One region of the Staphylococcus schleiferi genome, then DNA from elsewhere that is predicted to be linked to it. Evidence: riboswitches for the same ligand, from Rfam matches in the RefSeq annotation. Region 1 holds a riboswitch; each other region holds the start of a gene.
The links. A riboswitch is a leader RNA that binds a small molecule or an ion and turns the genes downstream of it on or off. The one in region 1 is predicted to bind S-adenosylmethionine.

Region 1 (3,235 bases):
GGATTTTTACACCCTTTTTAATCTTAATTAAACCTTCATCAACAAAGAATTTTAAGAAACGACCTTGTTCAGCTGGGTTGTTAGAAACGAAAATTTCTGCACCTTTTGGTAAATCTTTTAAGCTTTTATATTTTTTTGAATAAACCGCCATAGGTTCTAAATGAACATTACCAGCAGATTCAATTTTATAACCTTTGTCTTTTTTCTCAGTGTCTAAATAAGGTGTATGTTGGAAAAAGTTTGCATCTAATTCGCCAGCATCTAACAATTTGTTTGGTGTCGTGTAATCGTTAATTGTTTTAATTTCCAAATCATAACCTTTATCTTTTAATAATGGTTTTGCTTCTTCTAAGATCTCAGCGTGTGGTGCAGGTGAAGCACCAACAACAATCTTTTTGTCTTCTTTTTTACTATCAGAACCATTTCCACATGCGGCTAAAGCAACTGCAACAACAAGAACAACAATAATCGATAAAAATCTTTTCATTAATACAGTCTCCTCTTCACTATTATTAGCGTTTATCTATTTTATTTGTTATCCAATCCCCTAAGAATTGAATAATAAATACCAAAATTAATATTAAAATGGTTGAAACTAAAATAACGTCGTTTTGATTTCGCGTAAATCCTGTTAAGTATGCCAAGTTACCTAAACCACCTGCACCGATAACACCTGCTACTGCTGTTGATCCTACTAAAGCAATCGCTGTTACAGTAATACCTGAAATTAAGGCTGGTAGTGATTCTGGTATCAATACTTTTAATACGACTGTCCAAGTTGTCGCTCCCATTGATTTCGCCGCTTCAATAACGCCTTTATCAATCTCTTTAAGTGCAATTTCTACGAGTCGGCCGTAGAAAGGGGATGCCCCAATGATTAAAGCAGGTAAAGCACCTGTTGGACCACTGATTGTGCCTAAAAGTAAACTTGTAAATGGAATTAATAATAAAATCAAAATGATAAATGGTATCGCTCTAAATAAATTCACAATGAAAGAAACAATACTATAAAATACACGACCTGCTTTAGATTTACTTTTAGATGTTAAAAACAGAATCACACCTAAAATGAGCCCAAATATAAATGAGAATGCTGTTGAGATGATTGTCATGTATAGCGTTTCATATGTCGCTACCCAAACATCAGGCCAACGTACATTCGGCATTGTTATCATCTCTTGAAGTATTTCGCTAAAACTCTTACCCATGACTGACCACCTCTACATCGATATTTTGTGACTCTAAGTCCGCTTGTACTTCATCAAAATTTATTTTTGAGACATCTTGAATGTGCACGAGTAAATAGCCTATAGTGCCCGTTTTTGAATGTTTAATATTCCCCTCTAAAATATTGGCTGAAAGATGATATTCTTGCGAAAGATGGGACAATATCGGACGTGTTGTATTATCGCCAGAAAAAGTCAATTTAATTAAAATATCATCCTTTGCTAGAGGAAATGTCGCTACAAGCTCATCGCTCTCATCACTCGGTTTCAAGTCTTCTTGAACAAAGCGACGTGTCACTGCGTGCTGTGGATTTTCAAAAATATCAGAAACTTTACCTTGCTCAATGACACGACCATTTTCCATTACAGATACTTCATCACAAATTCGACGAATGACGTGCATCTCATGCGTAATAATAATAATCGTTAAGTTCTTTTCCTTTTTAAGTTGTAAAAGTAAATCTAATATTTCATCTGTCGTTTGAGGGTCAAGTGCACTTGTTGCTTCGTCACACAGTAAGACTTCTGGATCATTGGCCAGTGCGCGGGCAATGCCGACACGCTGTTTTTGACCACCTGATAATTCAGAAGGATACGCATGCTCTCTCCCTTTCAAACCGACACGTTCAACGAGCTCTAATGCTGTCTGCTTTGCTTCACTTTTTGCAACACCTGCAATTTCTAGTGGAAAAATAATATTATCCAATACCGTTCTTGACCACAATAAATTAAAGTGTTGGAAAATCATGCTGACTTTTTGTCGTTTTTTACGTAAATCTGCTTTACTTAGCTGACCTATGTTATCCCCGCCGATAACCACATCGCCCGATGTAGGTGTTTCTAGATAATTAAATAATCGTATTAAAGTACTTTTACCAGCACCAGAAAATCCGATAATACCATAGATTGAACCCTTCTCTATCTTTAGGTCAACATGATCTACAGCTGTCACAGATTTTGATTTACTCTCGTACTTTTTAACGATATTTTTAAGCTCAATCATACTGTTCCTCCTTGTGTTTCCCCTCTTATCTGCAAAATAAAAAATGCTTTCTCTTTTTAAAAATGAAAGAGAAAGCACTAACACGAATCGCTTTTCTCTCATCTTCAAAAGTAAAATTTTTACTTTATGTGAATTGGCACCATTTCTATATACTAGACGGTTGCCGGGCTTCATAGGGCACATCCCTCCACCACTCCGGATAAGAGTTTTCTGACTATTTAATTGATATTAATCTTATCATTGTAATCAACATGCGTCAATCACTTTTTTTAATTTTTCTAATAAGTACGGTACAGATTGAAAAGCATACAATCTTTCTACTTCTTGATCATAATGCATGATCATTAACACAGGCACAGACTGTATTTCATTTGCTTGACTCCAATCTGGGTGAAAATTTAAATCTATTTTCACAATTGGTAATTGTGTCATCTCATTGGCAATATCTAACATTCTTTCAGACATTTTACATGTCCCACACATCGGTGTATAACCGAATATGAGATGAACGTTTTGATCACTATTTCTATATATATTGTTCAATTGCTCTGAAACACTCATGATATGAATACTTCCCTTTAACATAAAAATCTTTTTTTACTTTAAATCCAAAATGTTGTAATACATTAGAGAGGTAATCGCGTGGACAACGTGCCACTTCACTATAATTCGTATCGATGAAAATATCGATGCGCTCACTCAAATAAGTTGTAAACCATTTGCGGATTTTTCGACCTTCCGCATCTGAATCTACTAAAATGTAGACCTGTTTATCATACAAATATTCAATCATATTGTCTAATTTTTCAATTCCCATCGTTCCATGTGTACATATAATTTCGACAGGTTCTAACAACACCTCTTGAACACGTTTTTTATCAGATTTACCTTCTACAACAATAACCTTATTGATCATCGCCATGGTCTTCACCTTCTAAAAAATATTTGAGTACAAAAAACTCCTTGATAATCAGATTACCGAGGAGTCTTTATGCGGGCATTATTC
Region 2 (3,235 bases), 820 kb from region 1:
CTAGAATATGAAATCAATACATTATATACATCTAACGGACAGACCCCTTTTGTGACTTTAGGCTTTGGCCTTGGTACGGACGAACTCAGTCGCAAAGTCCAAACAGCAATTTTAAAAACACGGATTAAAGGGTTAGGTAAAGATCGAATCACAGCCATCTTCCCAAAACTCGTCTTTTCAATAAAAAAAGGAACGAATTTGGCACCATCAGATCCAAACTATGATATTAAGCAACTAGCTTTAAAATGCTCTATGAAACGCATGTATCCAGATATTTTAAATTACGATAAAACGGTAGAGTTGCTTGGTGATTTTAAAGCACCTATGGGTTGTCGCTCATTTTTACCGGCTTGGCAAAATGAAAATGGTGAATATGAAAATAGTGGCCGCTGTAATTTAGGTGTCGTCACTTTAAATGTGCCACGTATTGCGATTGAATCAGAAGGCGATATTGAACGTTTTTGGATTTTATTTGATGAACGGATGCAAGTGCTACATGATGCATTGGCTTATCGTATTGAACGTGTGAAAGAAGCCGTGCCAAATAATGCGCCAATTTTATACAAACGCGGTGCTTTTAAATATCGTCTTGATGAAAACGATTCAGTGGATGCTTTGTTTAATAAGCAACGTGCGACTGTCTCTATGGGATACATTGGACTTTATGAAGCAGCAACAGTGTTCTTTGGACCTAACTGGGAAACTAACGCAAATGCGAAAGCTTTTACACTTGAAATTTTAAAACGGATGCAAGCATATCAATATAGTTGGACTGAAATGCATGACATTTGGTTTAGTATTTATAGCACACCAAGTGAGTCTTTGACAGATCGCTTTTGCCGTTTAGACTACGAGGCGTTTGGTTCGATTCCTGATATTACAGATAAAGGTTATTATCAAAACTCATTTCATTATGATGTGCGGAAAGACGTGACACCGTTCGAAAAATTAGATTTTGAAAAAGATTATCCGCATTTTGCAAGCGGTGGCTATATTCATTATTGTGAATATCCTAAATTAGACCATAATGTGAAAGCGCTTGAAGCGGTGTGGGATTATTCATATGATCGCGTGAGCTATTTAGGTACAAATATCCCAATCGATCGTTGTTATGACTGTGGTTTCGAGGGAGACTTTGAAACAACTGAAAAAGGTTATAGTTGCCCACATTGCGGAAACCATAACCCTGAAACGGTTGATGTTGTTAAACGGACATGCGGTTATTTAGGTAACCCTGTACAACGACCAATGATTGAAGGGCGTCATAAAGAAATGTGCGCGCGCGTGAAACATATGAAAGCGAATCCCTCATGATTGCACAAAAAATAAAAAAAGGTGCAGGTTATATTGCTAAAATCGAATACCAAAGCTTCGTCGATGGAGAAGGTGTACGTTGTAGTGTCTATGTTTCAGGTTGCCCGTTTTTATGCGAAGGTTGTTACAATGTGGCAGCCCAAAATTTTCGATATGGTGAACGGGCAACGGAAACATTGATATCGGAAGTGTTAGATGCGTGTGCGCCGGAATATATTTCAGGATTAAGCATTTTAGGGGGCGAACCTTTTTGTAATTTAGATATCGTTATACCATTAGTACGTGCTTTTCGAAAACGCTACGGTAGCCGGAAATCAATTTGGGTTTGGACAGGCTTTTTATTTGAGTACTTATGGTTTGCACATGATGAACGGACTGCGTTATTAAAACAGATTGATGTCATTGTAGACGGGATGTTCATTCAAAAATTATATCAACCTAATTTGCCCTATAAAGGGTCATTAAATCAACGTGTCATTGACGTCCATCAATTTATTAAAACCGAGATGATTAGTCAGTCGATTTACATCGAATAAACGGACTGCGTGTTGATACTCACAAATGTGATTTTTTCAAATTTTTGCAATTTGTAAGAAAATTCGGATTTGTATATTGACATCGTTAAGGATGTTAGATAGACTTGTTGTATCATTAAAAGCCAATAAAACACCCGCACGGTTATTGTATTGGCCGTTCTATTTGCGCGATACATCTTGCATTTTAACAATTGAATCATACTTATCAAGATTGGTGGAGGGACAGGCCCTTTGAAACCAGGCAACCTATTCAGTTAGGTGCTAATTCCTGCAGGTGATTTAACCTGAGAGATAAGTCTTCTAGTAAAAGTCTATCTTTATCAGGTAGGCTTTTATTTTTTTATTAATAGGGGGAATGTCAAATGACAAGTGATTTTAAATTTGAAACGTTGCAATTGCACTCAGGACAAGAAGTCGATGAAAGTAGCCATTCACGTGCTTTACCGATCTATCAAACAACATCTTTTACTTTTGATGATACGGCACATGCGGCGAATTTATTCGGCTTAGATGAACTTGGGAATATTTATACACGCCTGATGAATCCTACGACGAACGTACTTGAAACACGTGTGGCTGAACTTGAAGGGGGTGTCGCTGGTGTAGCGGTTGCTTCAGGTATGGCAGCTATCACATATGCGATTCAAGCTGTTGCACAGAAAGGCGATCATATCGTAGCCAGTTCTACATTATATGGTGGGACACATACACTTTTCACACATACGTTACCTAAATATGGGATTGATGTCACATTAGTAGATACGAAAGATGTCAGCAATATAGAAAATGCGCTTCAAGAGAATACGAAGGCATTATTTGTAGAAACGATTGGGAATCCAGAAGGTAATGTCGAGGATTTCGATGCACTTGCAGCAATTACAAAAGCGCAAGGTATACCACTTATTGTTGATAATACATTTGCGACACCTTATCTTTTACGTCCGATTGAATATGGCGCGAATATTGTTGTTCACTCTGCGACCAAATTTATTGGTGGGCACGGAACATCGATGGGTGGTGTCATTGTTGATGCAGGTAACTTTAACTGGGATAATGGCAAGTTTCCAGGATTAAGTGAACCCGATCCATCTTATCACGGTTTAGTGTTCAGTGAAAAATTTGGAGAAGCCGCACTTGCTTTTAAAATTCGTACAACAATTTTAAGAGATACAGGGGCAGCGATTTCACCATTCAATGCATTTTTACTAACGCAAGGCTTAGAGACACTTTCATTACGATTAGAACGACATGTCGAAAATGCTGAAAAAGTTGCACAATGTCTTGAAAAGCATGATAAAGTCGCATGGGTTAAATATGCGGGTTTACCGACGAGTGAATATTACGCGTTAAAAGAGAAGTATTTACCAAAAGGTGCAAGTTCCATC
Region 3 (3,235 bases), 510 kb from region 1:
TTTAAGAAATATACGTCTTGATATTTGTTAGAGCGAGACAACGAAATCAAAATGGTTTCTGTCTCGCTCTATTTTTGAGCATGTAAATAGATAAAATGATATTATAACAGCTTTTACAACAGTTAAAAAATCTGAAAATTTTTTTTAAACCCCTTTGTTAAGCCTTTTTAATACAATCGTTAGACTTCGGACACTATGACGTTAGACTAACCTGATAGAGAATTTGATAATCTTGTATTATAATAAGATTAATTTTTTTAGAAGGGATGTGTCATGGTGTCGCATACAACTTTTAAGCAAGGCGTACAAGAATGTATTCCAACTTTGTTAGGCTATGCAGGGATAGGATTTTCCTTTGGCGTTGTCGGTGTTGCTTCTGGTTTTGGCTTACTTGAAATCGTGATGTTATCGATGCTTGTTTATGCCGGAGCTGCTCAGTTTATTATTGTCGCTTTAATGGTTGTTCATACACCAGTTTGGATTATTGTACTGACAACGTTAATCGTAAATAGTCGCATGTTCCTATTGAGTATGACACTAGCAAATAATTTTAAGCAGGAAAGTTTACTTCATAGAGTTGGGGTAGGCGCGTTACTCACTGATGAGACTTTTGCTGTGGCCATAACGCCTCATTCAAAAGGTCTCCCCATAACACGTAATTGGATGTATGGACTAAATTTAACAGCCTACTTATTTTGGATTTTTGTCTCTATTTTGGGGGCGTTACTTGGCAACTTTTTTAAAAATCCAGATGCATTTGGTTTAGATTATGCCATTATAGCGATGTTTGTATTTTTAACGATTGCACAATTTGAAGGAATCACCAAGTCAAAGATGCGTACTTATTTGTTATTGATGCTGATTGTCATTGTTATGATGTTATCGCTAAGTATGGTCATGTCTTCCTATTTAGCAATTTTATTCGCGTCTACTATCACTGCAGCAATAGGGATGGTGATTGATCGATGACACTTTATATCTTATTGGCAATTATAGGTTCGGGAATTGTCACTTTACTTTTACGTATTACACCGCTTGTGATGATTTCTCGTGTACAGCTTTCTGATAAAGTTTTAAAATGGCTCACTTTTATTCCAATCACCCTTTTCACAGCTTTAGTCGTGGATGGTTTAATCCAGCAACAAAAAGGTGTGATGGGTTATACATTAAACTGGAACTTTGCCTTAGCGCTAATACCCACTGTTATTAGTGCTTTTTGGCTTAGAAGTTTAACAATAACAGTTATTGTAGGTATGATTAGTGTCGCATTATTGAGAATAGCCGGATTATTCTAATAATCGTTTGCATGTCGATAATGAATGAGGTATGATAAAAAACAAAAATATACTTATTAAGAGAAGTTGAGGGATTTGGCCCTGTGACGCTTCAGCAACCACTTATTGATAAGTACGGTGCTACAACCAACCATTGCGGATGATAAGTTAACATAGATGTGCTTACAAAGGTTGTATTACCGTTATTTCGGAAATACAACCTTTTTTGAATTTTAGAGGGAGGGCATACTAAAATGATGAATTATCGAGTTGACACATTAGAGTTAGGCGCTTTTACAACTGAATCTGGAGAGAAAATTGAAAATTTAAAGCTTCAATATGAACATGTAGGTTACCCAGGTCAACCTTTAGTGCTTGTTTGTCATGCGTTGACAGGCAACCATTTAACATATGGAACAGAGGAAAATCCAGGGTGGTGGCGTGAGATTATTGATGGGGGTTACATGCCGCTTCATGATTATCAGTTTCTTACTTTTAATGTTATCGGTAGTCCATTCGGTTCTAGCTCACGTGTAACAGATCAAAATTTTCCTCAGCACCTTACAATGCGCGATATTGCCCATGCGCTTGAAAAAGGAATTGAAGCTTTAGGCTTCCGTAAAATTGATGTACTCATAGGCGGTTCTTTAGGCGGTATGCAAGCACTTGAGCTCCTTTATCGGCATAAATTTGAAGTAGAAAAAGCAGTGATTCTTGCAGCGACCGCAAAGACATCTTCGTATAGCCGTGCATTTAATGAAATTGCGAGACAAGCCATTCACATAGCAGGTAAAGAAGGTTTAAGTATTGCGCGTCAACTCGGTTTCCTGACGTATCGATCATCTAAAAGCTATGAAGCCCGTTTTACACCTGATGAAGTCGTCACATATCAAAAATATCAAGGTGATAAATTTAAAGAACAATTTGACTTACAGTGCTATTTAACATTGCTAGACGTCTTGGATAGCCATGATATTTATAGAGGAAGAGAAAATGTGGACAAGGTGTATCAATCATTGAATACAAAAGTGCTGACACTTGGTTTTACCGATGATTTGTTGTACCCCGATGATCAAGTTGCTGCACTTGGTAAGCACTTCAAATACCATCGTCATTTTTTTGTGCCTGATAATGTTGGGCATGATGGCTTTTTGCTTAATTTTAATGACTGGGCGCCCTATTTATATCATTTCTTAAAAGTTTCGCGATTTCGACGCTAATTTTAGACGATAATGTTATCTATTTGTTATAATTGCGTAAACTAGAAATACTAGACAATAAGCTGTATTTTAGGGATAATAGCTAAAATATAGCTTTTCTTTGTGTTTGAGGAGATGTAAAGATATGTCATCTAATCAACACAAATTGTATTCATATTACAAAGCTTGTAAAATAGAAGTTATAGAATAAATTAGTTTGGAAGTGGCGTCTTTGTTTTCTAAAATCAAGCCTAAAGAAACCCTAGTAGGTACAATTGTTCTATTAGCGGTAGCTTTAGTACTGCATTTTATGCCTTGGTCAGTAATGATTATCGCATGTTTTGCAACCTTACCAGGAATCATATTATGGTACCGTTCCATTCATTCTTTTGGATTGGCTACTTTAATTACGATATTACTCTCAACATTAACGGGCGACTTGTTTGTAATGACCTTTATGATCATTTTATTAGCATTGAGTGCAGTGATTGCACAATTGCTTAAGCAACGTGCCTCAAAAGAACATATTTTGTATGTCGCAACACTTGTGACGAGCATCATTACAATCGGTGCTATCATGATTTTGCAAGGTTTAAAACAATTACCATATGCACAAGTGTTATTAGAGCCTTATCAAAAAATCGTTAATCAAATGATTGAGATGCAAAATTTAGATCAACAGGCAAGAGAGGTTTTAAATAACTCTGTGCATCAGTTGGCAGTTCAATTGCCAGCTATGATTGTTGTGACGATTGCAATTTA
Region 4 (3,235 bases), 1.2 Mb from region 1:
CACTCGCTTCATGAACGATGACTGGTAAATTGGCAATCAACAACTCTCTCCCAGTTAAAAAGTTGGATTGATGTTCATCTGGTTCTAACCAAGGATTGGAAACATAAGAAGGTCTAGAAGTATAGACCACGTTTGTTTCATAAATATCACCCATTGTTAAGCGGGGTGCGTGATTATTTTGTACCGTCATTTATAACTTCTCCCTTTTAATTTGATGCTCCTTTTGAATTGTAGCTAAGAGATCTCTATCTTGAATTAATGTAGCCCCCATTAATGCAATGATCTTTGCACCTCTTATCAGTGCTTTATCCCCCATTGGACTTGCAGCAGCTTCTCTAAATCGATGGGTATGCCCCACCAAGCTTCTTGGCCCAATTTTGACATGTGGGTGTATCGTTGGTACAACATGGCTGACATTCCCCGTGTCCGTTGAACCATACCCAAAATCATCATGACTTACCTCTTCCCCTAGTTCTGTTGCATATTGTTCAAATAACAAATCGAGTTCTGGTGATTTCACAAACTCATTGACGCCATTTTGAATAGGCTCAAACTCAAAATCACAACTCATTTGTATCGCTGCCCCCTTAGCGATATCATGAACACGTCCAGTGAGAACATCCAATTCCTTTCGTGTCGTCGCACGCGTATAAAAACGTGCATGTGTGAAATCTGGAATGATATTCGCGGCCTTGCCACCATCTAAAATTACGCCATGTACGCGCTCAGTCTTTTTAATATGCTGACGAATTTGTGCAACACCATTAAAAAAACTAATCATCGCATCTAAAGCGTTACGTGCTTCATAAGCATTCTCTGAAGCATGCGCACTTTTACCATAAAATTTAATATCTAGTACATCTACCGCAAGTGTGTGATTGGTTGGATATGTTTCATTACCTGGATGTACCATTAACGCAACATCTACATCGTCAAATATGCCTTCTTTAACATAACTCGCTTTGGCACTTCCATTTTCTCCGCCTTCTTCAGCTGGGCAACCGAAGATGACGACTTTCCCACCGATTTCTTCGACGACCTGCTTAAGTGCTGTACCTGCTAAGACACTCGCTGTACCGATAATGTTATGACCACAGGCATGACCTAATCCTGGAAGTGCATCATATTCAGCAAGATAGCTGATTGTAGGCCCTTCCTTTGCCGATTCATAAGTGGCTATAAATCCAGTTGAATGACCTGCAATGTCGCGCTCAACTTCGAAACCACACTCAATTAAATGATCAATGAGCAATCTCGAAGCAAATAACTCTTCATTTCCAATCTCAGGTCTTTCATGAATTTGATGACTCATATCAATGTATTTCAATCTGTTGTTATCTATATAATCTAAAATCCGTTGTCTCACTGATACCAAATTAAAACTCCTTCCAAACAAAAAAGTTATCATCCTATACTATCAACACATATGTTTTCAAGTGTGGTTGATGTACGCCGGTGATAACATCTTTGTCGTTTTTATCTTTCAGCCCATTATAGACTGTTGGATTTAGCACCTTTATCGCTTTACGATGAGGTTGCAGGGCTTCGTAGGGCCAATTCCCTCCACCACTCTTGATAAATATTTATTAAATTTGTACTTATTTTATCGGATTTAGGACAATTTGTCATGTATTTTTTACAGATAAATCAAAAATTTCTATCTTATTTTTTGTATAACTGAGTAATTAGCTCAGTTTTTTTACTTTCAATCATCCTAATTTGTGTTAAAATGAAATTACACATGAAGGAGGTTTGTACAAATGCCAAAAATGAACGTTGAAAGTTTTAACTTGGATCACACTAAAGTGGTTGCGCCTTATATTCGCTTGGCTGGTAAAATGAAAGGAATTAACGGAGATGAAATTTATAAATATGACATTCGTTTCAAGCAGCCAAATAAAGCGCACATGGACATGCCTGGATTGCATTCTCTAGAGCATTTGATGGCTGAGAATATTAGAAACCATACAGATAAAGTGGTTGATTTAAGTCCGATGGGTTGCCAAACTGGTTTTTATGTTTCTTTTATCAATCATGATGATTATGACGATGTATTAAATATTATTGAAAAAACAATACAAGATGTACTTGAGGCAAAAGAAGTTCCTGCTTGCAATGAATTACAATGTGGTTGGGCTGCTTCACATTCTTTAGAGGGCGCTCAAGCAATTGCACAATCATTTTTAGATAAACGTGACCAATGGCATGATGTTTTTGGAACAGGTGCACACGTATAAATATAAAGTCACGTTTTAAAATAGAATGACGATATGAAAATAATGATAAATCGCTTTGACTGAACAAAAGGCATTCCAAATTGTGTGTGATACACAACTTGAAATGCCTTTTTAAAGTTTACAATTATAATTTTTTAATGAGATACATGAAAAGGAATTGAAGCGGTAGTCTACCGTATCTTGCCGTGTCTGATAATTCTTTATCACCAAGCGGCAATCGACGTCGTGCCATATAAATATTTGCTGGAAAAACAGATAATAAGAAATAGTTAATCCAACGTTTCAATGCATCAGATGGACGCGCCAAAAGTAGCTTTATGCCTATCCATATTTCACATACGCCTGTAACTAGCACAGCAGCCTTTTTGAATGGTAAATAATGAGGTACAATATTTCTGAATCGACGTTCTCTCGTAAAATGTAAAACACCAATAATCAAAAATCCAATACCTATTAAAATGCGACCTACTTTTTTCATCTCAACACCCTTTATTCAGTAATGATAGTATGAATTAATTTCGGCTGTGATGCTTGTTCTAAGATTGTAATATTATCATACAATTTTTCTTTTACTGCTTCAACATCCTGTGTATTCGCATGAATCGTTAATAGAGATTCTCCTTCTTCGACACGGTCACCTATTTTTTTATTCAAAACGAGTCCTACAGCAAGATCAATCTCATCTTCTTTCGTTTGGCGTCCTGCCCCTAACATCATAGATGCAATACCAATTTCATTTGCAATCATTTCTGCAACAACACCAGATTGTTTTGCAGGTAATTCGAATTGATATTGTGCTGTTGGCAATTGTGATGGATCATCAACGATAGTTGCGTCGCCACCTTGATTACTTAAAAATGTTTTGAATTTCTCTAAGGCTTTACCATTTTCAATGACTTCTTTTAACATTTCGCGTGCTTCTTCTAAATTGCTCGCTTTTTGAGCTAATACCACCATTTGTGAACCGAGTGTCAAAACAAGTTCGGTTAAATCTTCTG

Region 2: another riboswitch for S-adenosylmethionine. It lies ahead of MUA40_RS01345 (O-acetylhomoserine aminocarboxypropyltransferase/cysteine synthase family protein); the one in region 1 lies ahead of MUA40_RS09565 (methionine ABC transporter ATP-binding protein).
Region 3: another riboswitch for S-adenosylmethionine. It lies ahead of metX (homoserine O-acetyltransferase MetX); the one in region 1 lies ahead of MUA40_RS09565 (methionine ABC transporter ATP-binding protein).
Region 4: another riboswitch for S-adenosylmethionine. It lies ahead of MUA40_RS03480 (M20 family metallopeptidase); the one in region 1 lies ahead of MUA40_RS09565 (methionine ABC transporter ATP-binding protein).

The regions. Positions count from the first base shown of each region.
Region 1 covers NZ_CP094712.1:2,023,822-2,027,056, forward strand. The annotation lists gene MUA40_RS09555 (MetQ/NlpA family ABC transporter substrate-binding protein) at 1-487, opposite strand, end outside; gene MUA40_RS09560 (methionine ABC transporter permease) at 513-1,208, opposite strand; gene MUA40_RS09565 (methionine ABC transporter ATP-binding protein) at 1,201-2,229, opposite strand; SAM riboswitch class I at 2,325-2,435, opposite strand; gene MUA40_RS09570 (thioredoxin family protein) at 2,476-2,790, opposite strand; gene MUA40_RS09575 (toprim domain-containing protein) at 2,756-3,151, opposite strand; gene gcvH (glycine cleavage system protein GcvH) at 3,230-3,235, opposite strand, start outside.
Region 2 covers NZ_CP094712.1:327,005-330,239, forward strand. The annotation lists gene nrdD (anaerobic ribonucleoside-triphosphate reductase) at 1-1,314, shown strand, start outside; gene nrdG (anaerobic ribonucleoside-triphosphate reductase activating protein) at 1,311-1,850, shown strand; SAM riboswitch class I at 2,050-2,148, shown strand; gene MUA40_RS01345 (O-acetylhomoserine aminocarboxypropyltransferase/cysteine synthase family protein) at 2,213-3,235, shown strand, end outside.
Region 3 covers NZ_CP094712.1:14,771-18,005, forward strand. The annotation lists gene MUA40_RS00060 (AzlC family ABC transporter permease) at 274-969, shown strand; gene MUA40_RS00065 (AzlD domain-containing protein) at 966-1,295, shown strand; SAM riboswitch class I at 1,346-1,444, shown strand; gene metX (homoserine O-acetyltransferase MetX) at 1,529-2,494, shown strand; gene MUA40_RS00075 (DUF2232 domain-containing protein) at 2,697-3,235, shown strand, end outside.
Region 4 covers NZ_CP094712.1:781,896-785,130, reverse strand. The annotation lists gene ldmS (L-aspartate--L-methionine ligase LdmS) at 1-190, opposite strand, end outside; gene MUA40_RS03480 (M20 family metallopeptidase) at 191-1,408, opposite strand; SAM riboswitch class I at 1,474-1,582, opposite strand; gene MUA40_RS03475 (S-ribosylhomocysteine lyase) at 1,761-2,237, shown strand; gene MUA40_RS03470 (DoxX family protein) at 2,362-2,715, opposite strand; gene MUA40_RS03465 (pyrimidine-nucleoside phosphorylase) at 2,727-3,235, opposite strand, start outside.